Polyangium spumosum: one gene and its partner. The protein of the gene in region 2 interacts with the protein of the main gene of each other region in a pairwise test. Links are inferred from orthologs where the notes say so. Each region holds a gene or a part of one and is shown on either strand. Other genes may lie near its edges.

Region 1 (14,458 bases), on a different replicon or contig from region 2:
CGGCGCGGAGAGCTCGGCGAGGCGCGCGCGCTGCATTTCGATCATCGCCTGCTCGAACGAGGCGCGCTCCGCCTCGGCCTTGGCCCGGCGAAAGAGCTCCGCCTGCAGGCCGTCGTTCGCCCGGGCGAGCTCGTCCGTCCGGCGCCGGACGTCGGCGAGGAGGAGCGCATTTTCGAGGGCGATCGCGGCCTGCGACGCGAGCAGCGAGAGGAGCTCGACCCGGTCCTCCGAGAATGCGTCCTCGACGAGGCTATTTTCGAGATAAAGGACGCCCGAGAGGGCGTCGCGGTGGACGAGCGGCAATCCGAGGAAGGACCGCGGGGCGAAACGGACGAGGTGCGGATCGGCCTCGAACGACGTGCCGGCCGCGCCGCGGCCGACGACGACCGGCGAGCGCGTGCGCGCGCAATATTGCACGACGCTCGCCGCGACGCCGCCGGCCTCGGCGAGCGGGCGCATGTCCGAGACCTCCGCGCCGTCGACAGTCAAGGTGGCCCCGACGAACAGCTCTCGGCGTCGCGAGAGGACGAGCGCGGCGCGGTCGGCGCCCGCGACCTCGAGCACCGTGCGGAGGAGGCGCACGAGCAGTCGATCGAGGTCGATTTCACCCGCAATGGCCTGCGCCGCGCGCACGATGGCCACCGCGTCGAGCGACCCATGGCCACGCGAGGGACGCTCGGCGAGGCGCCGAGGTCCGTCGTCGGGCGAAGGCCCCGCCTCCTCGGCCGATTTCGAGCCGAAGAGGTCGGGATGTTTCGCTTCGAGGTCCCGCACCTTCGCCGCGGCGCCCCAGCGAAGATACGCGCGTCTCGCCGCTTCGAGGTAAGGCCGCGCCTGCTCGCTCCTGCCCCGGCCGGCATAATAATGCGCCGCGCGCTCGCAGGCGAGCCCCTCGTGGTGGACGAACCCGTTTTTCCGGGCCGATTCGATCGCCTCGTCGAAGAGCTCGCGGGCCTCGCCGTGGCGCCCCGCGGCCGCCGCGACCTCGGCGGCGACGAAACGATGGAGCGCGAGGTAGTTGTCCGGAAAAAGCCCGGCCCAGGCTTCGAGCTTCGCCCGGTGCGGCGCGAGGCGCTCGTGGAGGCGGGCGCGCTCGGCCTCGTCCGCGCCGGAGAGTCTCATCGAATACGCGAGCGCGACGACGAAGGTGGAGAAGGCCTCGAGGTAGAGCCACGTCCCCCCGGCGATCTGCGCCTCGGCGCGCTCGGCAGAGCAAAACGCGCCGTCGAGGTCGCCGTGGAGCAGGCAGAGCTGCGTCCGGAGGGCGTGGTGCATACACGCCGCATATCCGAATTTCGCCTCGACCTCGTCGACGAACGCGTCGTCGAAATCGACGTCGTCGAGAGAGGTCGGCCCCGGGGTGCGGCTCCTCAGGGCGTCGAGCATGCGGCCGAGGGTGCCGAGCAGGTGCGACGTCATGGGATCACGCACCTCCGGGAGGATCCCCGTGGCTTTCTCCCACGCCGCGCGCACGGAGGAGAGCGGCTCACCCGCCCAGTACCGGAGCGAGATGTCGAGGTGGAGCGAATACGAGGCGTACGAGACGTCGCCCGATTCGAGGCTATGGGCGAGGGCGCGCTCGACGAACGGGAGCGCGCTCCGGATGGGCACGAAATGCGGGGCGAACGCGCCGAGGGTCCAGGACGTCTTTCCGCGAAGCGCGGGGCTCCGGACGCGATCTTCGAGCCGCACCGCGAGTTCGAAGATCGCCCGGGCGGTCGTGGCATCGCCGAGGATCATGGCCAGCAGGACGGCATACCCCGTGTACGCGAAGGCCGCGACGTCGGCGTGGCCGTGCTCGACGCAGGCGGCGACGAGCCGCACGATGACCACGTGATGCAGCGACCGATCGGCGATGTACGTGACGGAGACGATCCCGGTGAGCAGGTCGAGCTGCAGGGCGACGACGGGATCCTGGATCCGCAGGGAGGAGGCGAGCTCGTCGGGGCAGCGGCCGCCGACGAGGCGGGTGATGTCGGCGAGCGCCGCGGGGAGCGACGCGGCCTCCGCTCCTTTGTCCGGTAAAACGACGCCGAGCTCGGACAAACCTTCGCGGCCGGCGGCGATGGCCTCCGCGTACAGGCCACGCGAGGCCTGGAGGGCGAGCCTTTTCCCGTGCACGCCCGCGCGCTCGAGGGGCGTCTGCGCATGGGAGAGCGCGGAGGCGAGAAACACCTCGGCGCGCTCGACGTGTCCCTCGACGTGCGCGCACTCGGCCCGCGAGGAGAAAAACGCGAGGGCGAATGCAGGGTCGGCCGCGAACGCGGAGGCGGAGAGGAGGGCCGCGGCGGCGTCGTGAAATTCGACGGCGGTGTGGAACGCGGCCCGCGCTCGCGCCCTCTGGCCCGCCGAGAAGAGCAGGCGCGCGATGGCGATTCGCTCGCCCTCGTCGTCGAGCAGGGACGCGCCTCCGCGGAAATGGTGGGCGACCTCGAAGAGCCGCTCGTCCGAGGCATCTTCTTCGCCTCGCAAGGCTCGGCCGATCGCGAGGTGCACGCGCGCCCGCTCGTCCCCTTCGAGGAGCAAACGCGCCGCCTCGCGCACCTTTTCGTGCACGAAATGGTACGTGCCGCTCCCCGGGACGATCATCCCCTCGTCGATCGCCTCGGCGAGCTCTCTGGAGAGCTCATCCGCGGGCGCGCCGAGGACCTCGCGCAGTTTGTCGGCGTCGAATACCTGGCCGAGGAGGGCCGCGGCGGCGAGGGCGCGGCGCGCCCCGGGCGAGAGCTTGCCGAGCCGATCGGCCACGAAGAGGGCGGCGTCGTCGGGAATGGGCAGGTCGAGGATACGCCGTTCGTCCCAGCGAACGGCGTTCGTCCGGGCCTCTCGCTCGACGAGGCCCTCGGAGAAGAGGGCGTCGAGCACGTGCAAGACGAGGAAGGGATTGCCGCGCGATTTGCGATGCAAGAGGCGCGCGAGCTCCGCGACCTCGCCTTCGGGCGCGGAGAGCACGTCGGCGACGATACGACCGACGTGCTCCACGGCGAGCGGGCCGAGCACGATACGCTTCGCCGAAATGCCACGCTCCGAGAGAGATTCGAGGGAGGCGCCGAGCGGCCGAGCGGGCGCGATCTCCTCCTCGTGCGCCGCGCCGAGGACGAGCAGGCGCGAGAGCTCCTCTTCGGCGAGGAGCTCGCCGAGCATGGAGAGCGCCTCGGGGTCGAGGCGGTCGATATCATCGAAGAAGAGCGCGACGAGGGGAAAAGACGCGCAAAATACGGAGAGGAACGCGCACAAGGCGCGCCCCACGCGGCGGCGCGCTTCGGCGAGGCCGAGTTCGGGGATCGGGGGCTGGGGGCCGAGGACCGTGGCGACGTCGGGCGCGAGGTCCGAGAGGAGCGCGCCGTGACCGTCGAGGGCTTCGAGGAGGCGCGCGCGAAGGGCGGCGAGGCGGTCCTCCGGCTCGGTGAGGGCGCGGCGCGCGAGGGCCGTGAGGACCTCCGCGATCGGCGCGCGGGGCGCGGCGCCGTCCCGAGGTTTTGCCATGACAAACAGGCCCCCCTCGTGGGTGATCTGCTCGCGCGCCTCGCCGATCAGCGTGGATTTGCCCGCGCCGGCGGGGCCGAGGACGAGGACGAGCTCGACGGCGCCGGCTCTCGCGCTCTCGGCATATCGAGCGAGGGCCCGGGCCTCGCCCTCGCGGCCGAAGGTTTTACCCCAGATACGCCGATCGTCGGGGCCGTCGCCCGCGCCGAGGGGAAAGGGCGCGGCCTCGGGGCCTTCGCGCAAGAATCGTTCGAGGTCCTGCGCGAGGGCGCGGCCGGTCTGGTATCGATCCGCGGGCGCCTTGGCGAGGAGCTTCTGCACGATATCGGAGAGCACGCGCGGGACGGCCGGGGCGCGCTCGTGCACGGGCACGGGCGCGCGCGCGAGGTGGGCGTGGGCGAGCTCGAGGGGATCGGCGGAGACGAAGGGCGGCGCCCCCGTGAGCATTTCGTGAAAAATGGCGCCGAGCGAATACAGATCCGCGCGCCCGTCGAAGCCGCGGCTCGCCCGCCTCGCGCGCTCGGGGGCGGCGTACGAGAGCGAGGCTTCGCGGGAAACACGCTGCACCTCCGCGAGGAAGGCGTCGCCCGACGCGGGCTCCACGAGGATCACGGACGGCGAGAGATCGCCGTGGACCCGGCCCGCGCGGTGGAGCTCGTCGAGCGAGAGGGCGAGCGCGAGCGCGAGGCGCGCGGCTTCCTCGTGGTTTGTCATGCCAGACGCGAGCAGGGCCGCGAGGGTCTTTTGCCCGCGCTCGTCCCCCGGACCGAGGTGGCTCATGCCGAATCGTGCCTCCGTTGCCTCTCGCGTCGGAGGTGCCCCTCGGTGTTCCACGCCTGCATGCCTCGAACATATCAGGTTCGAGGCCTCCCAAGCGCCGAGGGGACGGTCTACTCGGTGCGCTGGATGATGTGAAAGCCGTACGCGGTCTCGACGACCTCGCTGATCTCTTTGACCTGGAGCTCGAAGGCGGCGTCCGAGAAGGCCTTGACCATGGCGCCGCGCTCGAACGCGCCGAGATCGCCGCCGCGCTCGGCGGCCCCGGGCTCGTCGGAGCACTCGCCGACGACCGACTCCCACGCCGCGCCGGAGCGCAAGGCGCGCAGGCAGTCCTGCGCCTTCTTCTTCGCCTCGTCGCGCGTGCGGTTGACGTCCTCGGGGCGCTGCTGCGAGCGCTGGTGCATGACGAGGATGTGGCGCGCGCCGATGCGGGTCGGCAGGCGCGCGATCCGCTGCCGCTCGCGCTCCTCGATGGCCTCGCGCTCGGCCGCCCGCTGAGGGCCGAGCGTCTCGAGCCCGCCCCCCGTCCAGTCCGGCCCCGACGCGAGCGAGGTGCACGCAGGACAGACGAAGGCGAGCGCGAGGAGAACGGAAACGCGGCCAGCGAGGGCTGCCATGGGGCGGGAACGTGGACCAGGGGCCGCGGGCGCGCAAGGGCCAAGCGTTGGCAGTAGGATGAAGTCGTGCCGCTGCTCGACGTGGTCCTCGGCTACGACTGCAACCTCGCGTGTACCTACTGCACGATCAGCGAGGTGATGCGGCGACGCGCGCTCACGACGCCAGAGGTGGCGCGCGAGATCGATCGTGCCGCGTCGAGCGGCTTTCGCGACGTGGCGTTCACGGGCGGCGAACCGACGATCCGAAGCGACCTGCCCGCCCTCGTGCGGTACGCGAAGAAGCGCGGGTTCGAGCACGTGAAGGTCGCGTCGAACGGCCTCCGGTACGCGCACCTGCCGTACCTGGAGCTGCTCGTCGCGGCGGGCGTCGATCAGTTCCACGTGTCGATGCACGCGAAGGACGACGCGGCGTACGAGGCGACGGTGCAACGTGAAGGCACGGCGATCCTGCGGCAAAAGGCGATCGAGAACCTCGTCGCGCGTGGGCTCGATCCGATCGCGGATCTCATCCTGAAGGAGGACACGTACCGGGAGGTGCGCGCCTGGGTCGAAGCGCTGCACGCGCAGGGGATCCGGCAATTCCGGCTGTGGCTCGTGTCGCTCACGGACAACAACCGCGCGAACGTGCATCAGCTCCCGCGCCTCACGGACGTGGCAGCGAAGGCACGCGAGGCGTTCGAGGCCGCGCGACGAGGTGGCTACGAGGTGCACGCGCTCCACGTCCCGCGTTGCTTCGTGCCGGGGTACGAGGATCACGTCAGGCATCCGGGCGCGGACCGCGTGCGGGTGGTGACGCCGGACGAGGTGTTCGATCTGAAAAACTCGCGCCTGACGGGAGGCGTGAAGCCCGCGGGCTGCGAGGGCTGCCGGTTCTTCGATACATGCCCGGGCCTGCGGCCCGACTACGTGGAGCGATACGGCGAAGGCGAGGTACGCGCCGTGCCCGCGCGTGACGAAGAGCTCAACCCTTCGAGCCCGTAGGGCCGTACCCCTCGCCCTCGCGAGGACCACCGCCGGGCAGATCGAGGTCGTCGAGGCCCGCGAGGACGGAGAGCGAGACGGGGTGGTAAGGCGGCCGCGGCGTGATGGGCTTGTCGACGTCGCCGCCGCGCTCGTGGACGAGGCGCGCGCAGAGCGCGAGGCACCACTTGCCCTGGCACCAGCCAGTGCCGAAGCCGGTGTACCGCTTGACCGACTCGATGTCGCGGTAGCCGCGCTCGAAGGCGGCTTCGAGCTCGTGCAACGTCACGTCCTCACAGCGGCAAACCAGGGTTTTCATGCACGAACCTCTCGCGGGACTGTAGCGCCCCCCCGGGGGGATCGGCTATACGGGGGGCATGCCTCAGAAACCGCAGGTTCGTGCCAAAGAGAAGGTTCGCCAGACGCGCAGGCTCGCCCGCTGGCGCGCAAAGAAGGCCGCCGAAGCGCAGGCGCAGCAGGCCCCCGCGCCGAAGCCGGCCTCGTGAAGCCGACGTCCGTGCCGTGAGCCCACGCGCTCACGGCATCGGACGGACGTGCTCGTCACTCCACCTCGACGCCGTCCGCTTCGGCCTCGTTCGTGTCGGACACATCCGGCGCGTGCTTGCCCTTCTTCCGCTCGGCCCGGATCGAAGCCATCTCCGCGCGCGAAGGGTTGATCACGAGGAAGCCGTGATCGGCGTCGAGCAGCGCCACGTCGCCGGGCGACGCCCACTGAAAGAGCCCCTCGACCTGCGTGATCGACGGCACGCCGAGCAGCCGCAAGAGCACGGGCGTGCGCGGATCCGAGGCGCGCTCGCTGAGCACGACGCCCACGGGATGCGTACGCGCCGAGACGACGAGGTCGAAGACGGTGAGCCGGTCGCCGATGAGCACGGCCTTCGTCGGCAGCTCGGCGCGCGCGTCGGGCGTCGCGAGCATGACGAGCGCGTCGCAGAGGTCTTCCATGTCCCGCGCGCGCTCCTGCATGAAGGGATCACCGACGATCCCGTTCGCCGCGCGCACACCCTCGCGCGCGACGAGGCCGAGCGCCTGCGCGACGCCGTGGCCCTCGGCGACGAGCTCGAAGGCGCGCTGACGGAGGCGCAGGTCGCCGATCATGAGCTCGTACGTGGAGAGGAACGCGGCCTCGCGCGCGAGCCCGAGCGTACGCGCGCGGCCGACGAGCGACGAGAGCGCCTTCTCGGCCGAAGCCCAGGCCGTGCGCAGGAGCTTCGTGTCCTCGGCCGTGGCCTTGCGCTGCGGTGAGGTGGCCGGGCGTCGCAAGGCCGCGACAGCGCCGAGCGATCGACCCGAGACGAGCGGCACGCCGGGCAGCGTGACCTTGCGCGTGCCACCACCCGTGCGCCGGAGCTTCTTGTCGCGTAGCTCGCGCAGCACCTCGGCGTGACGGATCGCCGAGGCGATCGGCGCGGTGAGCGCGACGAGGAGGCGGACGTCGCTCGGACGGTAGGCCTTGTCGCCCGCGCGCTGCACGACGATCGCGCCGAGCACGCGGTCATGGCCGAGGATGGGGACGGCGAGGAAGACGGGGTAACGATCCTCGTCGATGCCGGGGAACGCGCGCCAGCGCTGATCGCCGGGGGCCTTCACGACCGAGACGGGCCGCCGGGTCGCGACGGCCGTGCCGGTGAGGCCCTCGCCGACGGACATGCGCACGTTGCCACGCGCGCCGACGGGGAAGCCGACGTTGCCGCGCAGGACGAGCGCGTCGCCCTCACCTTCGAGCAGGTAGAGCGAGACGATCTCGCCCTGCACGATGGCGGCGATGCGCTTGGGCGCCTCGTCGAGGAGGACCGAGAGCGGCATCGGTTTGGCCACAAACGAAACGAAGTCGAGCACGCGGTCGAGGCGAGCCTCGCGGCGCACCGGGTTCGTCGACTCCGGCGGCGGGGGCAAAGAGGAGCCCACCGGCACCGCGGTGGTGTCGTGGTGGAGCGCTTCGTCAGGAGCACGCGACGCCATTCGGGCCGTACCATATCAGGCAGTACGGCCTTGGAAAGCGGTCGTGGGAGGAGCCTCTCAAGCGCGGGACGGGCGCAAGTCGACGGGCCCATCGAGAGGAGGGCGCTGCATCGCACCGAGCGGCGAGCGGCGCGCAAAGGGTGCGCGTTCGAGGACGGCACGCGCGAGGATTTCGTCGTCATCGTCGAGGCCGACAGCCGTCAAGTACGTGACCCACGGGTCGAGGAGGCGCGGCACGTCCTCGGGCGCGAGCGCGACGACGTGAACGACACGTGCAGCCGGCGGGAGGACGAGCGCGCGTGGATCCGGGTCGAGGCCGACGGCGTGCGAGGGGCCCGCGAGGAAGAGGCCGACGGCTTCCATGGAGGCGCCATACATCGTGATCTCCGCGGCGAGCGCGGGATCGAGGGGGCCACGAGGGACGCTGGCGTCGGCCGACGAGAGCACCTGGTCGAGCACGTCGACGAACGCCTCGGCGCGCCGCTGCCCGCCCGCGACGAGGACGACGCGCGGGGACAAACACCCGCGCTGATCGAAGGGCACGACGTCACGCGTAATCGCCTCGGCGGCCTCGGGCAGAGAGGCGCCCGCGCCGACGATGGCGATCCCGAAGCCGGTGCCGTGTCCGCGGACGAGGACGCCCGCGGGCAAACCCCGCGCGATGGTCGCGATCGTGGCGTCGGCGCCGTACACGTGGAGCTCGTCGCCCGGCGAGGGCGCGAGCGTGCTCGTGAGGGTGACGTGGTTCGTCGCAGCGAACGACTCGTCCTCGGAGAGCGCGCGGACGAGCAGCTCGGCCACCACGGGATCGCGGCGCGAGGGGCGCACGACGACGTCGCTGGAGGTCGCGACGGCGAGCGCGAGCGCGCGGAGCGGCGCCGTGCACACGTTGGCCGAGAGGACGACGTGGCAACGAGGCGCGACGCCCGTGCGCGCGAGGAGCGCGTCGATCTCGGCGTCGGTCGGAGACGTCTCGAGGTGCGCGCCGAGCGCGAGCTCGACGCCCTTCGGGTGGAGCCCGGTCGTCTCGGGCAAACGCGCGCGCGCCTCGACGCCGAGAGGATCACGCGGATCCTCGACCCGCCTGCCCGCGGCGATCACGCGAAGGACACGCGCCCTCGCCTCGGCGCCGTCGCTCATGACGATCCACGCGCGAGGACGTCGTCGATCGCGAGCGAGCACCCGCGCGGCGTGGCCCCCGGGGCGCGGCCGAAGAGCTCGACGCCCTCGGCCGTCACGCGCCCGAGGTCCGAGGTCTGGATCGCCACGGACGCGTCGACGTTGGCGAGGTCGACGAACCGCAGGATGCCCGTCTCGCCCGGCGGGAGCGGCGCGAGGGTCGCGGCGTCGACGGCCGTCACGCGCATCCAGGGCGGCGACACGTACACGCCGTGCCGCGCCGGCGCGCGCACGCCGAGCGCAGCCGCGAGCGTGCCCTCGTAGAGCTGGCTGGAGAGCTCGGTCATGCCGTACTCGCCCACGACGTGCGCCTCGGGGAGGCCAAACGTGGCGGCGATCGCGCGCCGGAGCTCGGCCGGCTCGACCTCGCGCGATCGACCCTTGAAGCCGCCGGTCTGCATCACGCGGCTGCCCGGCGGGAGCGTCAAATCCCGCGCCCCCGCGCCGTCGAGCAGGTGCACGAAGGCGAACGACGCGCCGAGCACGAGCATGCTCCGCCCCCGCGCACGCGCCTCGGCCGCGGCGCGTGAGAGGCCCTCGATGTCGAGCTCGCCGCCGCGCACGTGAAAGCTCGCGGGGCCTCCGAGCTCGCGGGCGAACCGATCGAGCATGAAGCCGAGCGAGGAGTCGGAGACCTCCTCGACGGACGGCGCGAGCACGAGCACGCCGAGGTCTTCCTGATCGGGCCAGAGCATCCGCTCGCCCCAGCGAAGCGCGACGAGCTCGTACGTCGCCGTGGTGCGGAACGGATGCTCCCCGCGCGCCTCCCTGCCCTGCGACGTGCCGCTCGTCCGGAACACGAGCGTGTCCTCCTCGGGTGGGTGCACGGCGATACGCGCGAGCCGGAAGACGTCACACGGCAGCGCGGGGATCACGGAGGCGTCACGCGCGCTCGCGAGGTCGAGCCCGCGCGCGCGGACGAGGCGACCGAGGGCGGGCACGTGCGCGGCCTGGAAACGCGCGAGCGCGAGCGCGAGGTCGTCGAAGGGCTCTGTCTCCGCGCCGGAGAGGGTCCCCAGGACGAACGCACGCACGCGCTCATGCAGCGCTTCGCTCGTAGGCCGCACCGTCACGCGGCGATTCCTAGCAGGAGCGAGGCAGGGTCGCCAAGCGAGCGGCCCTGTCGTGCAGGTCAGCCGATCGCCGCCTTCATCGCGTTCGCGGCCGCCGTGAGTTGCTCCTCGGCGATCGTGAGCGGCGGCGTCCAGGTGATCACCTCACCCTTCTGTCCGCCCGTGATGACCACGTAGCCGGCCTCGAGCATGCGGCGCATCGTATGCAAGGCGAGCGCGCCGCTCTCGAAAGCGACGCCGAGCATCAAGCCCTCGCCGCGCACCTCGACGACGCCCGGCGCGCCCGCGAGCACCGCGGCGAGGTACTCCTTCGTCCGCGCGCCGATCTCGCGCGCCTTCGTGACGAGCTGCCGGAACCTGAGCGAGTCGAGCGTGGCGATCGCCGTCGCGCAAGCGAGCGGCGCCCCCGCGTGCGTGGACGTGTGCACGACCTCGCCCTCACGCGCCCACGCCTGCATGACCTCGTCCGGCGCGATACACGCCGCGATCGGCAGCCCTCCGCCGAGGCCCTTGCCGAACACGAGCACGTCGACCGAAGCGCCCACCGCGGTCGATCGCACCATCGAGCCCGAACGGCCGAGCCCGGTCCAGATCTCGTCCGCGACGACCAGCGCGCCGTGCCGATGCGCGAGCTCGCAGAGGTCACGCAAGAACCTCTCGGGCGGCACGATGATGCCGCCGCGGCCGAGGATCGGCTCGACCAGCACCGCGCCCACGTTGCCGGCCGCGAGCGCCTTCTCCGCGGCGCCGAGGGACCGATCGAGATCGTCCTCCGCCGCGGGATACGGCGCGAACTTGACGTGCGGGTTGAGCTGCGAGCTGAAGGGCTCGCGGTAACTGTCGCGTAGCCCGAGCACGGCGAGCGGGCCGTAACCGAGGCCGTGATACGCGCCTTCGAACGCGACCACGCCGGGTTTGCCCGTCGCGAGCGTGACCGTCTTCAACGCGGCCGTCACCGCGTCGCTGCCGCTCTGGCAGAGCAGCACGCGCGGCGCGGAGCCCGGGTGCAGCGACGCGAGCCGCTCGAGCAGCGCGACCTTGATGTCGGCCGCGTACACGTCGCCGAGCGCCTGGATGAGCCGATCGGTCTGCGCCTCGATGGCGCGCGTCACGCTCGTCGCGCCGTGACCGAGCAGGAGCGAACCGAAGCCGGCCACGAGGTCGACGTAGCGGTTGCCGTCGACGTCGAACAGGTTCGCGCCCTTGCCCGAGGCGAGGACGATCGGCGTCATCTCCGCGCCGCTCGACTCCTCGCGGGTCTTGCGCCGTGAGCCGAACGCCGGACACTCGACGCGCTCGAGCCTGCCGAGCAGGCTGCGAGACGCAGGGCCGGGAGGCGCTACGCGGATCTCGGGGAGCTCTTCACCCGTCGGTTCCTCTGCGGGAGCGGGAAACTCGCTGAGGGGCATGTCTTTTCAACTAGCACGCACGGGCGCGGCGAGCAGCGGTGACGAGCGTGCTCCGGAGGTCCGAGGGCCGACGCTTGCGTGCTCAAGAACAGAGGCGGTTACGGCCTGTCCTCTTGGCCTGGTAGAGCTTCTCGTCGGCGCGCTTGATGAGGTCCTGCGCCGAGCGATCGCTCTCCTGCAGGATCGCGACGCCGAGGCTGATCGTCACCTTGATGCTGTCGGCTTGAAACACGAACGCGTTGTCCGCGACCTTCTGCCGGAGCGTCTCGCCGAGCGCGACCGCGCCCTCCAGCGAGGTCTCGGGCAGGACGATCGAGAACTCCTCGCCGCCGTAACGCGCGAAGACCTCGTCGCGGCGGATGCGCGACTGCACCACGCGCGCGACCTCCTTCAGCACGTAGTCGCCCGCGAGGTGGCCGTGCACGTCGTTGATGCGCTTGAAGTGGTCGATGTCGAACATCAGGATCGCCAGATCCCGATCGTGCCTGCGGCCGCGGATGATCTCGCGCTCGAGGGCCTCGTAGAGGTAGCGCTTGTTGTAGATCTGGGTGAGACCATCGATGATGGTCATCCGGTAGATCTCTTCGTGGTACTGCGCCTCGACGTCGGCCCCGGAGAGGAACTTGAAGATCGTCGGGCCAATCTTCACGCGGTCGCCGTTCTTCAGGACGACCTCGCGCGAGATCTGCTCGTCGTTGCAGTACGTCCCGTTCGTGCTGCCGTCGTCGACGACGACCCAGTAGCTGCCCTGCTGGCGGAACTGCGCGTGGCGCCGCGACACCGAGTCGCCGTCGAGCACCACGTGGTTGTCCGCGCCGCGCCCGACCCGCGTCGGGTTGTGCTCGAGCACGAAGCGCTTGCCGAGCAGCGTCGGCTCCTTCGTGTAAATGACGACGAGGCAGTCGGTCCCGAGCCGAGGCGCCTCACCCCCACCAGGCGGGGGCTGCACCACCGTGGTAACGCGAGTCTTTTCGTCGAAGTCGTTCACGCGGTTTCAGCCCGGTCTGCCTGCGACATCAGTTGCGTCGGGAAGCAATCGAAGCAGGGCCCCTCGGAGACGTCCGGCCGAAGCTCATCCACCCCGGATCCAGCCAGTCTTCCAACGTCAGCGTATCCATCCCCCCGCGCAGGCGTCAAGGTGAATTCGATTACCTGGTTTCGTCCTCGCCGTGACGCTTCGCGGGGGCCTGGTTGCCCAGGGGCCAGGGCGAGGTCGCGACATTCTTGTGCGGCGATTGTACGAATGCAAGGCGCCCGCTCGAGACAGCAGCGACGGACTCGTTGGTCCGGTCGACGTCGGACGAAGCCGTCACGTGATGCGTCCTCGCGAGGGGCTCGCGCGTAGCCCTCGCTCGGCCCGCGCGCCCTTCCGATCCGGAGAACCCGAAGGCAACGTCGAGAGCAGGCGCCCGTGATCGAAGACCCACAGCTCGCCGGGCTTGCCTTGCGTCCACGTCTCGTTCGTCGTGAGCGGCGCCGTCGCGACGACCGCCACGCGATCACGCGGCGTGGTCACGGCCGAGAAGTCGACCGCGACGTCGTCGTCCGCGAGGTGCGCGAGGCCAAACGGCGCCTTGCGGATGATGTAACAGAGCCGCGTGCCGCACCGGGCAAACAGGTGCCGCCCGTCACCGAGCAAGAAGTTGAACGTGCCGTCTCGCGCGATGCGCGCGCCGACGTCGGCCACCACGCGCCAGAGCTCGCTCGGGCGGCGCGGATAATCGTCGAAGGTGCGGCGCAGCTCCTCGAGGAGCACGCAGAAGGCGTACTCGCTGTCGGTCGTGCCGATCGGGGCGAAGCGGCCGAGCTTGCGCTGCCTCACGCGCGGCAGCGTGCCGTTGTGCGCGAAGACCCAGTGCCGCCCCCAGAGCTCACGCGCGAACGGGTGCGTGTTCGCGAGGCTCGTGGGGCCACGCGTCCGCTTCCGGACATGGCCGATCGCCAGCATGGTCTTGATGGGGTTCTGCGCGAGGAAACGCGCGAGCGGGCTCTCGGCCGCGGGGCTCGGCTCGAGGAACACACGCGCGGCGTAGCCCTCGTAAAACGAGAGGCCCCAGCCGTCCGCATGCGGGCCCGTCTTGCCGCCTCGCTGGCGCAGACCGGCGAACGAAAAGACGATGTCCGTGGGGACGTTGCACTCCATCCCGAGCAGCTCGCACATCGCAGCGCGCCCGGAGTATAGGGGAAAATCAGCGCGCCGCGACGGCCGCCGCGGCTTCGTTCGCCTGCCGCACGCAGTCGGGGATGCCCACGCCGTCGAACGCGGCGCCCGCGAAATAGAGGCCCGGGAGCCTGCGCGAGATGTCGCGGATGCGACGCACGCGGGCAGCGTGCCCCACGATCGGCTGCGCGTTCGCCTGCTCGTACCGGAAGACCCGCGCGAGCATGGGCGCAGCCCTCACGCCGATGAGCGAGCCAAGCTCCTCACGCGCGAGCGAGACGAGCGCCTCGTCCGTCGCCGCGAGCGCGCCGGGATCACGATGCCCGCCGACGAAGACGCGCACGAGCGCCGCGTCCTGCGGCGCGCGCCCCGTCCACTTGCTCGAGATGAACGTGGCCGCGAGGATGCGACGCCGCTCGTCCTTGGGGATGACCACGCCCACGGCGTCGAGCGGATGCGGGACGTCGGGCCGCGCGTACGCGAGCACGATCGTGGCCGTCGAGAGGTACGGGATGCCGCGGAGGAGCGCGCCGAGCTCCGCGTCGACATCACCGAGCGCGCTCGCCGCCGCGTTCGCGGGCGCCGCCATCACCACGTCGTCGGCCTCGATCGACTCGGTCTGCCCGTCACGCGCGCCGTGACGCACGACCCAGCGCGGGGGCGCGCTCGCGTCCGCGCCGCTCGATCGCTCGACGGAGACGACGGGCGCGCCCACGCGGATGTCGCCGCCGGCCTTCTCGATGCGCCGCGCGAGCGCCTCGATGAGCTCGCCCATGCCGCCGAGCAGCGAGTGGAACGGGCTCGGCGGCG
Region 2 (14,510 bases):
GCCGTCATCAAGACGAAGAGGCGCGTGTCGTCCGAGAGAGGGCGGTCCGGGTACTCCTGCGCCCAGTATCGCTGGAACACGCGCTCGAACGAGCTCACCCCCTCGCCCCTCAGCCCCGTTTCTTCCCGGACCCTCGGATCGACATCTCCATAACGCGTGACGAAGCAATGCTGGACACGGACGCGCCCGTCGAGCTCCACCTCCGCCCCCTCGGACCCGAGCAGCCAGCGCTGGGCGGGATCGTCCTCGAAGGGCAGGATGTAGACATTGAGCCGATAACCGACCTGAAACGCCATTCGTTGCCGGCGAAAGAGGTAGGCGGGGAGGTCATGCTGTTCGCTGTTCATGGCCGACGACGCACCTCCCTAAAGGAGGGCTCCCCCGTCGATCACGATGGCCTGCCCCGTGATGCCCGCGGAGGCTTCCCCCGCCAGATGGAAGGCCAGGTCGGCCACCTCGCGCGGCTCGATCATGCGGCCCAGGGGCACGCCCTTCGCGAGCGCCGCCTCGTCCATACCGAGCTCGCGCATCCGGCCCTCGGCCATCTCCGTGCGTGTCCAGCCCGGGCAAATCGCATTGACGGTGATGCGGCGCGGAGCGGCGTGCAGCGCGAGGGCCCGCGTGAAGCCGACGACGCCGTGCTTGGCCGCGACGTACGCGGTTTGATCCGGCACGCCCTTGAGGCCCAGCACCGAGGCGATGTTGACGATCCGCCCCGCGCCGTCGGGCAGGTGGGGGAGCACGTGCTTGCACAGGTAATAGGTGCCATTCAGGTTGACCGCGAGGACCTGGTGCCAGAACGCGTCGTCGTCCGCGGGATCGAGCGAGTTGGCCCCGGCGAGCCCCGCGTTGTTCACCAGCACGTCGATGCGGCCGAAACGCGCGAGGACGGCGCGTACGGTCTGCGCGACCGCGCCCGCGTCGCTGACGTCGCAGACGTAGCTCTCCGCCACGTGGGGTGATTCCACGCGGGATCGCGCGAGGGCCGCGACGGAGAAGCCTCCCTCGTGGAATCGCTGGGCGATGGCCTCGCCGATGCCCCTCGACGCGCCCGTGACGAGGGCGACACGCGCGCTCATTGCGCCACCCCGCCGCCGTCGACGGGCATGACGACGCCCGTCATGAAAGAGGCCGCGTCCGAGGCGAGGAACGTGATGGCCCAGGCGATCTCGCGCGGCTCGGCGAAGCGGCCGAGCGGGACGGCGGCCTTGTAGACGTCGTCGCTCTGCACGTTCATGCGCGCGGAGAGCACGGAGAGGACCTGGCGCAGCATCGGGGTATCGGTGCTGCCCGGCGCGACGCAGTTGACGCGAATGCCGCGGGGGCCCCAGTCGAGCGCCGCGCTCTTCGTGAGCTGCGCGAGCGCCGCCTTGGACGCGCCATAAATCGCGCTGTCGCGCTTGCCGATGAAGGCCTGATCACTCGCGTTGTTGACGATCGCTCCGCCGCCGCTGCGCAACATGATCGGAATCACGGATTGCATGAGCAGGAAGGGCGCCTTGAGGTTCACGGTGAGCACGTCGTCGACCGCCTCGAGCGAGGTGTCCACGAGGTTGCCGAGGTGCGTGACGCCGGCATTGTTGACGAGGATGTCGATCCGCCCCTCGCGCGCGGCGACGCGCTGCACGTGCGCGTCGATGGCGCAGAGATCCCGCAGGTCGACGTCGGGGAGGTCGAAGCCGTGCACACGCGCGCCGTGCTCCTCCAGCAACGCGGCCACAGCCGTGCCGATACCGCTGCGATGTCCAGTGACGATGGCGACTTTGTCGCGAAGTCCGGGTAACATGAGGGGCGACGCGATATCACGCCCACACGTCCACGTCAATCGGGTGGTGGATTGCAGGTCGTCGGTATCCGTGAGGTCGCCAGGCTACAGCCTGCGAGCTTCACTGAGGACTCCGAGCATCAATGCCGCCCGGCGCTGATCCTGGCGACCGCTCTCTTCGCGGCGCTTTCTGTCTGCATGCATCTCCTGGGGCCGCGTTTCCGTCACTGGTACACATGTTGCCGATGGTGGTCGCATACAGCCGGTGGTATGGGTGCCTTGCCAGCTGAGAGTCCTGCCGTGACTCCGCTCGTCCCCTGGGCTGCCACCGGAACATCGCCTCCCGACAACGAACAGGATTGCGCTCATGACCATGGAAGTTGAAGCGCCGCGGCGCGCGAGCACCGAGGCTCCGACGACCGGAGGGATCTCGGTTTTCTCCCAAGCCATGGTGCCCACCGAGTACGGGAACGTCCGTGTCATCGTATTCCGTGACGATCGGGCTTCCCAGCATCACGCGCCGCTGGACGAGCACATCGCGCTCGTCGTCGGCGACGTTCGGGAGGGCGAGGATGTCCTCGTGCGTATCCATTCGGAGTGCTGGACCGGCGAGGCGCTGCACTCCTTGAAGTGTGATTGCCGCGAGCAGCTCGACGCGGCGCTGACCACGATCGCCAAGACAGGCCGCGGGATCGTGCTTTAACTGAGGCAGGAGGGGCGCGGCATCGGGCTGGGCAACAAGATTCGAGCCTATGCCCTTCAGCAGGAGGGGCTCGACACGTTCGCAGCCAACCGCGCGCTCGGATTCGCGGACGATCTGCGTGACTTCTCGGTGGCGGGCAAGATGCTCGAGCAACTGAGGGTGCGCTCGGTGTCTCTCCTGACGAACAACCCGGTGAAGATCTCCGGCTTGTCGGAGAGCGGCATCCGGGTCGTGGGCCGTCGCCCCATGCCCGCGACGGCCAATCCGCACAATGAGAAATACATCCAGACCAAGAATGCCCAGATGGGCCACGACATCCGCTCGTGGCTGGACGAGCAGGTCGGCGGGCACGCGCGCATCGTCTTCACCGCCGAGCAGATCCGCGCGCGCGTCGCCGAGCTGGCGCGCGACGTCGCGCGGGACTTCGCGGGCAAGGAGCTGGTGACCGTGGGTGTCCTCAATGGCGGGTTCATGTTCTTCGGCGACCTGCTCCGCCAGATCCAGCTCGCCCAGGCCGAGCTCGACCTGGCGCCCATCACGCTGCATTGCGGCTTCATGGGATTGCAGCCGTATGGAAGCGATGGGAGCTCTGGAGGCGTCCTCCGGACGACCGCGGATCTGGCCTTCCCGATCAGCGGAAAGCACGTGCTGCTCGTCGAGGACATCGTGGACACGGGGATGACGACGACCTATTTGCGGGAGAACCTGGCGCTGCGAGAGCCGCTCAGCGTGGAGGTCTGCACGCTGCTCCACAGGCCCAGGCATACCACCCCGGCGCTCCGCATTGCCTACCGAGGCTTCACGCTGGAGTCCGACGACTTCGTCTTCGGGTATGGGCTGGACCTCAAGCAGAGGTTCCGCGAGCTCCCCTTCATCGCCACGCGCGGGTGATCGCACGGCTGCCGTGCGTATCCCGGGTACTCCACAGACCATCGATTCAACGATCAACAGAGTTTCACGCAATGAACGATATCGTCAAGAAATATACGGAAATCGGCCTCCAGCTCGGCCTCGACATTGGCACCAAGATCCTCGGGGCCATCGTCCTGTGGATCGTGGGCCGGGTGCTGATACGCGGCGTCCTTCGCTTGCTCGATCAAGCGACGAAGGTGCGCAAGATCGACGATACGCTCGCGCGCTACCTGCATTCGGTCGCGAGCGTCCTGCTCAACATCCTCCTCATCGTCACGGTCCTCGGCGTCTTCGGCGTCCAGACCTTCACCTTCGCCGGGATCCTGGCGGCGGCCGGGGTCGCCATCGGCCTCGCCTGGTCGGGCCTGCTCGCCAACCTGGCCGCGGGCGTGTTCATGATCATGCTGCGCCCCTTCAAGGCCGGCGACGTGGTCACCATCTGCGGGACGATGGGGATCGTGCACTCGATCGGCCTCTTCGTGACGGCGATCGATACCTTCGCCAATGAGCGCGTCTTCATCGGCAACAACAAGATCTTCACCGAGATCATCACGAACCACACGGAGAACCCGGTCGCGCGCCTGGACATCAAGGTCCAGCTCCCCCACGGCGCCGACGTGCACAAGGTCATCAAGATCCTGGAGGAGAAGCTGCCGAAGGCGGACCACGCGGTCAGCGACCCGCCGCCGTTCATCGAGATGACGGGCGTGAGCGCCGCCGGCCCGACGCTGGTCGCGCACTCCTACGTCGACAGCAGGAAATATCCCTGGGCGCTCACCGCCGCGAACCTCGCCGTCTACGCGGAGATCGGGAAGCTCGGTTATCCGATCCCGGCGCAAGAGGTGGTGCTCCGCGGAGAGCTCGGGCGGCTCGCGACGGCCAAGGCCGACGACGTGCGGGGATTCGCGCAGGTTTGAAGCATCATCGCTCCAGCTCCCGAATGCCGCTCGACATTCGGGGGTGGTGCCCGGCAGGATGGCTCGACGGCTCCTACGAAGGAAACTCCGCGTACCGGGGGGCATCTCCCCCGATGTGATCCCAGGGCGCCCTCGAATCGACGAAGATATGCATCTCGATCTGGACGCCCGGATCTCCATCGACGCTGCCGAGCGTCACGCCGTGCACCTTCTCCCCGGCCGTGCCGCACAACGTGCTCCCGCAGGTCCGGCAGAAGCAGAGCCCCCATCCGGGGGTCGTCTCATGGAAGGTGAGATTCTCCTCGCCGCTGAGCCACGAGAAAGAACCTGGCACGACCTCGGCATAAGCGGACCCCGCGCCGCTGAATGCTTTCCTGCATCGCGAGCAGTGGCAGCAGCGCCCTGGCCCGAGCGGGGCTTCGATCTGGTATCGGACCTTTCCGCAGAAGCAACCGCCCGTGATCGGCACGATTTCTCCTTTGCGTTTCGTGCTCACTCCTCCGCCGCCGCCTCCACCGCGACCGACGGCTTCCTCGCCGACAACCCCGCGTCCCGGATCAGCGCCGTGTCCTCGTTCGCGTCCGGGTTCGGCGTCGTGAGCAGCTTGTCGCCGTAGAAGATCGAGTTCGCTCCCACGTACAGGCACATCATCTGCGCCTCGCGCGTGAGGTCCGTCCGGCCCGCCGACAGGCGCACCATGCTCTTCGGGAACACGATCCGCGCCGTCGCGATCATCCGGATGAACTCCACCGGGTCGAGCGGCGGGAGGCTCTCGAGCGGCGTGCCAGGAACACGCACGAGCGCGTTCACCGGCACGCTCTCCGGGTGCGGCTGGAGGCGCGCGAGCTCCACCAGCATCGCCGCGCGATCACGCACCGTCTCGCCCATCCCGATGATGCCGCCCGAGCAGACCGTGATCCCCGCCTTGCGCACGTTGCGCAGCGTCACGAGGCGCTCGTCGTAGGTGCGCGTCGAGATGATCGAACGGTAGTGCTCGCGCGACGTGTCGAGGTTGTGGTTGTACGCGTCGAGGCCCGCTTCCTTGAGCTTCTTCGCTTGCTCCTCGTTCACCATGCCGAGCGTCACGCACGCCTCGAGGCCACGCTCCTTCACGCCGCGCACCATCGCGAGCACGCGGTCGAACGCCGGGCCGTCCTTCACCTCGCGCCACGCCGCGCCCATGCAGAAGCGCGTCGAGCCCGCGGCCTTCGCGCGGTCGGCCGCCTCGAGCACCCCGTCGACGTCGAGCATCTTCTCGGGGCTCGTGCTCGTCTCGTGGTGCGACGACTGCGGGCAGTACGCGCAGTCCTCGGGGCAGCCGCCCGTCTTCACGCTGAGCAGCGTGCAGAGCTGCACCTCCCCATCGACGTGGTGCGCCCGGTGCACACCTCGCGCACGGTCCATCAGAACAAAGAGCGGCAAGTCGTGGATCGCGACGACCTCGTCCACGGTCCAGTCGTGGCGGATGGGGAAGACCTCGGTCATGGCCGGCCGGTGTAGCCGACAAAGGCCCGCGCGAAAAGCCATAGCCCGAACCGCTCCCTCGCCGCGCCCCGAGGACTGGCACCGATCTGGCACGTTCTCCGGGCAAAACGCAGAGGAGTGCCACATGTCCCTCGATCGGTACCGCCGCCCCCGGTTGATCGTCCTCCACCCCCGCTCCACCACCTACGAGGCCGCCCGCGCCATGGCCGACAACCACGTCGGCGCCGTCCTGGTCGTCGAGGACCAGAGGCTCGTCGGCATCGCCACCGACCGCGACCTCGCCCTCGACGTCGTGGCCGCCGGCCTCGACCCGCGCACCACGCCCCTGCGCGACGTCATGAGCGACGAGGTCACGCCCGTGGACATCGACGACACGGTCGAAGATGTCGTGCGGCTCATGCGCGAGCACGCCTGCCGACGCGTCCCCGTGCTCGAAGCAGGCAGGCCCGTCGGCATCGTCACGCTCGACGATCTGCTCATCGAACGAGCGATCGACCCCGACACCGCCCGCTCGATCATCACCGCGCAGCTCGAGGTCGCCGCCCGCTTCAAGCCGGCCGGCGCGACGAGCCCGGCGAGCGTCACGCTGAGCCGCGGCGGAGAACGTGCGCGGCAAAGGCGCGCCGCGCGCGCGGAGAACACCTACGGCCGCCTGCTGCACGCCTGCATGCGCCAGACGGGCCTGCCCAAGCGCGAGCAGGCCGAGCGCGCGCTCTTGATCGTGCTCGGCAACCTCTGCAGCCGCCTCACCGAGGACGAGGCGCAGCACCTGCTCGCGCAGCTCCCGTCGAAGCTCGTCCCGCAGCTCGACGCGACGCTCGGCGGCTCGAACAAGGACATCACGCCCGACACGATCGAGGCCGAGCTGCGCCGCGCCCTCAAGCTCTCGCCCGAGGCCGCGACGGACGTGCTCTACGCGACGTGCGAGGTCATCGCCGACAGCGTGTCCGCAGGCGAGATCGAGGACGTCCGCTCGGAGCTGCCCGCCGCGATGAAGGACCTGTTCCCGCCGATGCCGTATCGCCGCGCGGGTTAGAGCGAGGCTCGGAGCTCGTCACCGACGAGCACCTCCGACACGAGCACGAGCCCGCCTCCCTCGGGGCGCGGCGAGAGGCGCTGCGCGACGATGCCTCGCAGGCACGCGCGCAGCCGCTCGCGTGTCTCCTCGGGCTGCGGGCTCATCGAGAGCAGACGGCCGATCGTGCGGCCCACGTCCGGCGTGGGGAGCGACGAGAGCACGAGGTGGCCCGCCTCGGCCGCTTGCAGCACGACCTCCATCGTCGCCGCGTCGCGGATCTCGCCGACGAGCAGCACGTTCGGATCTTGCCGCAGCGCCGCGTGTGCGCCCGACGCGAACGACTCCGTGTCGCTGCCGACCTCGCGCTGACTCACGGTCGCGCGGCCCTCGCCGTGCACGAACTCGACGGGATCCTCGAGGGTGACGACGTGCTTCGGGTACGTCTGCACGATGTGCGCGAGCATCGAGGCGAGCGTGGTGGTCTTGCCCTGGCCCGCGGCGCCCACGACGAGCACGAGCCCGCGGCCCTCGTCGGCGAGGGCGCGCGCGGCGGGTGGCACGCCGAGCGCGTCGAACGAGGGGATCTGCGAGGGGATCACCCGCAGGACGAGGGCGACCGTCCCGCGCTGGAGGTAGACGTGCACGCGGAAGCGGCCGAGGCCCTCGATCTCGTAGGAGACGTCGACCTCGCGCAGCGAGCCGAGGGTCGCGAGGATCTTGGGGCGCCGGGCGAGGACGAGCCGCGCGACGGCCTCGGTGTCCTCGGGCTGCAGCGGTTCGGCGCGGAAGTAGACGATGTCCCCCGCCACCCGCGCCCCCGGCGGCTGCCCCACGCGGAGGTGGATGTCGCTCGCCTGGGCCGCCTGCGCCTTGCCGAGGATCTGGTGGAGGAACGCTTCGCTCGCGTAGGGAGTGGTCACGGGGGCGTCACGGTAACGCAAATCGGGCCGAAAGGAGCTACCGCCGCCGCCTCCGAGCGATCGCCGTCGCCAGAAGGAGCCCCCCGACCCAAGCCGCCCCCGCCGTTCGCCCCGGCCCCGCCGCGCACATGAGGCCCCCGGCAGCCGCGTCCGCGTCCGCGTCCGCTCCCGCCGTCGCTTCCGCTTCCGGCTCCGCTGCCGCCTCCGGCTCCACCTCTGCTTCCGGCTCCATGTCCGGCTCCGGGTTCGCTTCGGGCTCCGCCGCCGGCTCCTCGGCCGCCCCGAGCCCTGCGCCCTCGTACGCGCCGATGTCGATCGGCCCCGCCGCGACCCGCCCGAGCTGCCCGGCGTTCGCCACGATCGTCTTCGCCGGCGGCTCGAACAGCGGCGTCACGAGCGGCGACGGGAACGGATATCCCGGGGGGCTCGGCGGGGCCGCGGCGCCGACGTCGCGCAGGGGGCTGCCCTCCGCCGGCCGCAGATCAAACGACGCCAGGTTGGCGAACTTCGGATCCGCGCCCTGGATCGTCCCCTGCCATTGCGACGGCACCGAGCTCCCCTGCGGCACCCAGTTCTTTTCGCCCCCGATCACCACCTTGCCCGCCGCCCACTCCACGTCCGTGAGCTGCAGGATCGAAAGCGCGCCACCCCCGACCCGGTAAAACGTGTTGTTGTGCATCTCGATGCTCTCGATGCCCCAGAAGATCTCCACCACCGGCTTCGATCCCTGGGCCAGGAGGAACGTGTTGTTGACGAATCGATATCGACCGTTCGTCGAGCCTCCCGTCGCGTCGCTGCCGATGCGCACCGTGTAAAACGTCCCCGTCTTGCGGAAGACGTTCCCCACGATGTCGCCGTCCTCGCGCGCGACGTCCTCGGCCTCGCCGTCCGGCGCCACGAGCTCGAGCTCCCGGTAATACGCGCCCTCGATCCAGTTGTAATAGATCTCGTTCCGCTCGGCGCGGCTCTTCACCGCGTGGCCGCCGAGGCCGTCGTGCACGAAACAATGCTGCATCCGGAACACCGCGCCGGGGTGCGTGTGCTCGTCCGTGTCCATGTAAATGGGGTGGCGCGTCGTGCCCTTGCCCGCCTTGTAGACCTCGACGTACTCGAGCGTCAGCGATCCCGACCCGTCCATCGCGCCGAGGATGCCGTGCGAGGGGCAATCGTGGACCGCCGTGTCCCGGATCGTGACGTCGTGCCCGCGGTGGAACACGCAGCGCGAGCTGCCCCCCACCACCTCGAAGCCCTCGATCACGTAATGGTCGGCCCCCACCTCGAGCGTGTTCGTCCCCCCGGAGAGCAAGGGGCGCTTCCCGTTCACCCGCACGCCCCGGATCGTGATCTTCTTCGACGCCGTGCCGGACTTCGTGAGCTTCACGTCGCCCGCATACGTGGCATCCCCGGAGACCTCCACCACGTCGCCCGGCTGGAGCAGCGACGCCACCGATTTCAAGCTCGCATGCGGTTTGCCCGGACCCACCTGGTACGTCGCGGCAAACACGCTCGACGAGGCGAGCAGCGCCGCCGCGAATCCACCCACCCCGACCCCACGCCGGACCCCACGGGGAATGGTCGTTCCGTTTCCCATGGACCGAGCTTCACCCGGCGCGCGGGATCCATTCAAGCGCTTCGAGCGCCGTCATCGGGCGCCGCGATGCCAGAAATGTGCTCGCCGATCGAAATGGGAAGCCGGATCGGCGCGCCAAACGCTGGCGCTCCGGGTCTTCCAGGCTCTCGGCTCTACGGAGGATCGAGCTCGGCGGGGATCTTCGCCGGGTCGAGGAGCTTCTTCTCGGCGAGCGCCCGCGCCGCGGAGACCGCGAGGGCCCGGTGCTCGCGCGGGAGCGAGGCGTCGTTCGCGATCGAGAGCACGGCCGCAGCGGCCTCCCCGGCGCCCTCCGGATCCAGCATCTCGCGCGCGTCCGCAGGCCGACCCGCCACGCCGAGCAGGGCCTCGAGCACGGCCGCGCGCTCCTCACCCGTCGTCACGAGCGCCCGCCCGCCGAGCGGCCCCAGCGCGAGATCCGCGTCGTCCGCGAGCGGCAATGCGAGCAGCGCCGTCCGCTGGATCACCCCGCCGTCCCCGAGCGCCTCCACGAGCCCCGTGGCGCCGAGCGCATCCGCGAGCGCCGCGAGGCCCGCCGGATCCTCGCCCATCGCCCGCTGCCACCGCGGATCGTCGAGCCGCGGGCTCCTCGCGGGCGGCGCGCTCGCCGTCGCCGCGCCCGCCTCGTTCACCGCCGACGAACCCCCCGCCGGCGAGGTCACCTCCGACGGCGCAGAGCCGCGGCTACACGCGGCGAGGGTCGCCACGAAAAGCACGGTCCACGTTCGCCTCGGGCGCGCGTTCGCTTGCGGCATGGCCCGCGGCTTACCGCGACTCGGAGGATCTGCCAAGCCCGACGATCGCTCAGGCCGCCTCCGCCACTTCCTGCGGCGGCGGCGCGTCCTTCGGGAACGGCACCATCTTGCCGGCCTGCGGATCCCAGAGCTTGAGCGAGAAGCAATGCAGGACGTCGCGCGGCGACAGGCTCGTCTGCGGCTCGACCTGGAGCTCCGGGATCGCCGCCATCGCCTCGCGCAGCCGGTAGAACGGGATCGCCGCGTTCAGGTGGTGCACGTGGTGATAACCGATGTCACCCGTGAAATAACTCATGATCGGCCCGCAGCGCATGAAGCTCGACGACTCCACGGCCGCGCGCGCGAACGTCCAGGTTTGCCTCGGCTGCATGTGCACGCCCGGGAAGTTGTGCTGGGCATAAAAGAGATACGAGCCGAGCGCGCAGGCGATGAAGAGCGGGCCCACGAGGACGAGCAGCGTCATCTCCCAGCCGAAGAAATACGTGATCGTCGCGACGAGCCCCGCGTGCAGGACGAACGCCGCCGCCGAATCCCAGTTCTCCCTGGGATTGCGGAGGAACGCAGAGACGCACATCCCGCCGAGGAAGATCGTCAGGTAGCCGAAGAGGATCGTCAGCGGGTGGCGCGCGATCGCATACGCGATCCGCTTGCTGCGCGGCGCGCGCTTCCACATCTCCACCGTCATCACCGGATACGAGCCGATCTGCGCGCCCACGATCTTCGCCGTGTGCGCGTGGTGGTAGTTGTGCGTCTGCCGCCAGACCCGCGGCGGCGTGAGCACGAGCGCGCCGTAGAGGCCGAAGATCACGCTGCCTACCTTGGACTTGCGCAAGAGCGCCCCGTGCTGGAAGTCGTGCGCCAGAATGAACGCGCGCACGATCACGAGGCCCTCGAGCACGCTGCCGAAGATCCGCAGCGACCGCCACGGCGCCGCGGCGGCGACGGCGGTCGCGAGCGCGAGCACGGCGAACGTCGAGGCGACGTGATAAATGCTGCGCGCTCGATCCTCGATGGCGAAAGGACGCGTGACGGCGACGAGCTCGTTTCCCTGCATGGTCCGCAAGATGGCCGGTGAATCCGGGCGAAGGAGAAGCTTTGGTGCGCGTGCTCTTATCCAACCTCGCGCGCCCTGGCAAGGTCCGCAAGGGGCAATCGCGCTGCGCACGCCGCTACGCGCCGAGCCTCTTGGATCCGGCGCGCCGCTGGATTAGCCCGGAACGCATCATGCGCTCTGCCCTCCTCGCCCTTCCCGCCGCGGCGCTCCTCGGCTGCGCCGCCCCGGCGGCGCCGACGCCCGCCGCTCCGTCCGCCGTCGCCGACGCGCCCAGCGACACCCTGCGCGAGCGCTGCAACAAGGGCGACGGGCCGAGCTGCACCGAGCTCGGCCTCCGCGTCGAGCGAGGGGAGCTGCGCGGGAGCGAGTCGGCCGCGTGGTACTACGAAAAAGCCTGCGACTTCCGCGACCCGCACGGCTGCAACGACCTCGGCTGGCTGCTCCACAATGGCAAAGGCGTGCCCAGGGACGTCGCGCGCGCCGGGCGCCTCTATGCCCGCGGATGCACGTACGGCAGCGCCCGCGCCTGCACGAACCTCGGCAACCTCCACGAGGACGGGCTCGGCGTGCCGAAGGATGTCTTCGAAGCGCTCGCGCTCTACCACAAGGCGTGTGGCCTCGGCTTCGCCGTCGGCTGCCGCAACGCGGGCCTGCTGCTCGATAACGGCATGGGCGGCCTCGCCCCCGAGGACCCGGCGTCTGCACGCGGGGCCTACGATCGCGGCTGCAGCCTCGGGGACGCCGGCGCCTGCCTGAACCTCGGCAACCTCTTGCGCGAGGGCCGCGGCGGCGCCGTCGATCACGTCCGCGCGCGCGAGCTCTTCACGCGGGCCTGCAACGACGGGGACCTGCTCGGCTGCAACAACCTCGGGTTCCTGTACGACAAGGGGCTCGGCGTCGCGCCGGACATGTGCAAGGCCGTCGCCGCGTACCAGCGGGCCTGCGACGGCGGCGAGCCGCTCGGCTGCACGAACCTCGGCAATGCCTACGAGGACGGCGACTGCCTGCCCAAGGACCCGCGCCGCGGGCTCGCGCTGCACCAGCGCGCCTGCGACCAGAAAGAGCCCCTCGGCTGCAACAACCTCGCCGCCGCCCTCGAGAGCGGCCAGGAGATACGGCGCGACACGGCCCGCGCCATCGAGCTCTACTTTTTCGCCTGCGGAAAGAAGGAGCCGCTCGCCTGCAACAACCTCGGCCGCATCTACGCGCAGGGCAAGCTGCTCCCGCGAGACGACCGCCTCGCCGTGAAATACCGCCGGATCGCCTGCGAACGGGCCCACGGCGCGTCGTGCGCCACCCTCGCCCGGATGCACCACGAGGGCCAGGGCGGGCTCGCGCCGGACCCGGCCGAGGAGCGCAGGTTACGCGAGCGGGCCTGCCTGCAGGGATACGCCGAGGCCTGCTCCCTGACGGGGACCACGCTGCCGGAAAAGCCGCCTCCGCGGTGAAGCAGCCCGCGTCCCCCTTGCCTTCCGCCCCCGCCGCTGGTGATCCTGGCTGTCCGTGCGCAAATCAGGTGACGTCATCGGCGGTCGCTTCGTACTGGATGGAGAGCCCATCACCGACGGAGGGATGGGGATCGTCTGGCCCGCTTACGAGAAGGACTCGAAGGAGCGCGTCGCGATCAAGTTCGTCGCGGAGCCGAGGGACGGATCCACGCCGAAAGAGAGCATGCTCCGGAGGTTCCGGCGCGAGATCGAGATCCTCTCGCGGCACCTCCACGAGCACCCGCACATCGTGCGCTACGTCGACCACGGCGTGACGGACAACGAGCCCTGGCTCGCCATGGAGTGGCTCCACGGCCGGGGCCTCGACCAGGTGCTGAAGCACGGCCCGCTGCAAGTCGACGACGTGGTCAAGCTCGGCCTGCGCGTGGCGCACGCCCTCGGCGCGGCGCACGCGGCGGACGTCGTGCACCGCGACATCAAGCCCTCGAACATCTACCTCGTGGGCTCCGACGTCGAGCGCGTGAAGGTGCTGGATTTCGGCATCGCGCTGCTCGCGGGCGGACACATGACCTCGACCGGCGTGGTCCTCGGGACCGTCGGATACATGGCCCCCGAGCAGATCGACTACGCCTCGGGCGTGACCGCCGCGGCGGACATGTTTTGCCTCGGCGCCGTGCTCTTCGAATGCCTCACGGGTCGCAGGGCCTTCGAGGGCGGACCGCAGCACGTCGTGCTCGCGAAGATCGTGATGGCCGAGGTGCCACGCGTCGCCGAGATCCGCCCCGAGGTGCCGTTCGCGCTCTCGGAGCTCGTGGCCCGCATGCTCTCGAAGGACCCGTCCCAGCGTCCGCAGAACGGCGCCGCCGCCGCGAACACGCTGGAGGCCATCGCCAAGCGAGCCTCGACGCGGCCGCCGCTCGCGGACCGACGCTCGCACCCCGTCATCACGACCTATCCGCCCGCCTCGCCGCACGAGCCGTGGGCGCGCAAGCTCACGCCGATCCCGCCGGCGCCGCCCGTCCCCGCGAGCGAGCGGATGAGCCCGCTGGAGAAGCAGCTCCTCTTCGTGGTCGCGGCGAAGCCCGTCCCCGAGGTCGAGGATCTGCTCTCCGACAAACCTCCGCGCGGGATCGAGCCCGAGGTCGTCGCCGCGATCCGCGCCGAGGTCGACGCCAGGAAGAACGAGCAACTGCACGAGCTGCCGGGCGTCGCGCTGCTCATCAAGATCCTCGGCCGGGGCAACCCCACCGAGATCGCCGGCCGCGCGGCCCGGCTCGGGCTCGAGATCGCCGGGCTCGCGAAGGGCTCGCGCGTGGCCATCTTCGCGGCGTACGCCGAGGCGAACGACAAGGCGCCCGTCGGCAAGGTGCTCGACGGCGTCTTCCACCTCCTCGACATGCCCACGCTCGACGGCGGCAAGGGGCCGCGGCCCGTCCGCGTCAACGACGTCGCCTGCGCCTTCCTCGACGCGCGCTTCGACGTGGCCAGCTACATCGGCGAGTTCTGGCTGCGCGGCGAGCGCGAGACGACGCGCGCCGTGCGCACGCTGCTCGGCAAGCCGAGCCCCTACGTCGGGCGCGACGAGGAGCTCGGCACCGTCCGCAAGTACGTCGAGCAGGCGCTCCAGGGCAAGAAGCCGAAGGCCGTGCTCGTGCTCGGCGAGCCCGGCGCCGGCAAGTCGCGCCTGCGCTTCGAGCTCATCGAGCGCCTCTGCCGCGCGAAGCCGAACCTCAGCGTCGTCCTCGGCCGCGGCGATCCGCTGCGCGCCGGATCGGCCTTCTCCATCGTCGGCTCCGCGCTGCGCAGCGCCGCCGGGATCTCGGCGGGCGAGCCCGTCGAGGTGAGCCAGAACAAGCTCCGCGAGCTCGTCGGCACGTACCTCGCCGGCACGGACAGACGACGCGTGACGGATTTCCTGGGCGAG

What was found.
Region 1: the proteins of bioB (region 2) and GF068_RS23700 interact in binary tests that used the Escherichia coli proteins (3 or more experiments, as listed by UniProt). The link is inferred for Polyangium spumosum from one-to-one orthologs.

The regions. Positions count from the first base shown.
Region 1 is NZ_WJIE01000006.1:678,258-692,715, reverse strand. Bases 11,723-14,458 are described here. They hold GF068_RS23700 (class II glutamine amidotransferase), read right to left. Parts: upstream 13,649-14,458; coding sequence 12,797-13,648; downstream 11,723-12,796. Other genes in these bases: hemG (protoporphyrinogen oxidase), read right to left, coding at 13,677-14,458; GF068_RS23705 (GGDEF domain-containing protein), read right to left, coding at 11,723-12,475. Outside these bases: GF068_RS23745 (AAA family ATPase), read right to left, coding at 1-4,266; GF068_RS23740 (peptidylprolyl isomerase), read right to left, coding at 4,377-4,883; GF068_RS23735 (radical SAM protein), read left to right, coding at 4,950-5,864; GF068_RS23730 ((2Fe-2S)-binding protein), read right to left, coding at 5,845-6,162; GF068_RS46390 (hypothetical protein), read left to right, coding at 6,221-6,349; GF068_RS23725 (GAF domain-containing protein), read right to left, coding at 6,405-7,826; GF068_RS23720 (acyl-CoA reductase), read right to left, coding at 7,884-8,966; GF068_RS23715 (LuxE/PaaK family acyltransferase), read right to left, coding at 8,963-10,078; GF068_RS23710 (aspartate aminotransferase family protein), read right to left, coding at 10,138-11,487; more of GF068_RS23705, read right to left, coding at 11,570-11,722.
Region 2 is NZ_WJIE01000004.1:513,850-528,359, reverse strand. Bases 3,787-6,574 are described here. They hold bioB (biotin synthase BioB), read right to left. Parts: upstream 5,783-6,574; coding sequence 4,790-5,782; downstream 3,787-4,789. Other genes in these bases: GF068_RS16035 (CBS domain-containing protein), read left to right, coding at 5,907-6,574; GF068_RS45105 (GFA family protein), read right to left, coding at 4,371-4,793; GF068_RS16050 (mechanosensitive ion channel family protein), read left to right, coding at 3,787-4,297. Also shown: GF068_RS16070 (hypothetical protein), read right to left, coding at 1-347; GF068_RS16065 (SDR family NAD(P)-dependent oxidoreductase), read right to left, coding at 366-1,079; GF068_RS16060 (SDR family NAD(P)-dependent oxidoreductase), read right to left, coding at 1,076-1,786; hpt (hypoxanthine phosphoribosyltransferase), read left to right, coding at 2,715-3,359; more of GF068_RS16050, read left to right, coding at 3,431-3,786; more of GF068_RS16035, read left to right, coding at 6,575-6,818; GF068_RS16030 (ATPase, T2SS/T4P/T4SS family), read right to left, coding at 6,815-7,720; GF068_RS16025 (right-handed parallel beta-helix repeat-containing protein), read right to left, coding at 7,758-9,311; GF068_RS16020 (thiamine biosynthesis protein), read right to left, coding at 9,464-10,084; GF068_RS16015 (fatty acid desaturase family protein), read right to left, coding at 10,134-11,138; GF068_RS16010 (SEL1-like repeat protein), read left to right, coding at 11,309-12,586; GF068_RS16005 (protein kinase domain-containing protein), read left to right, coding at 12,642-14,510. UniProt on the Escherichia coli protein: Catalyzes the conversion of dethiobiotin (DTB) to biotin by the insertion of a sulfur atom into dethiobiotin via a radical-based mechanism.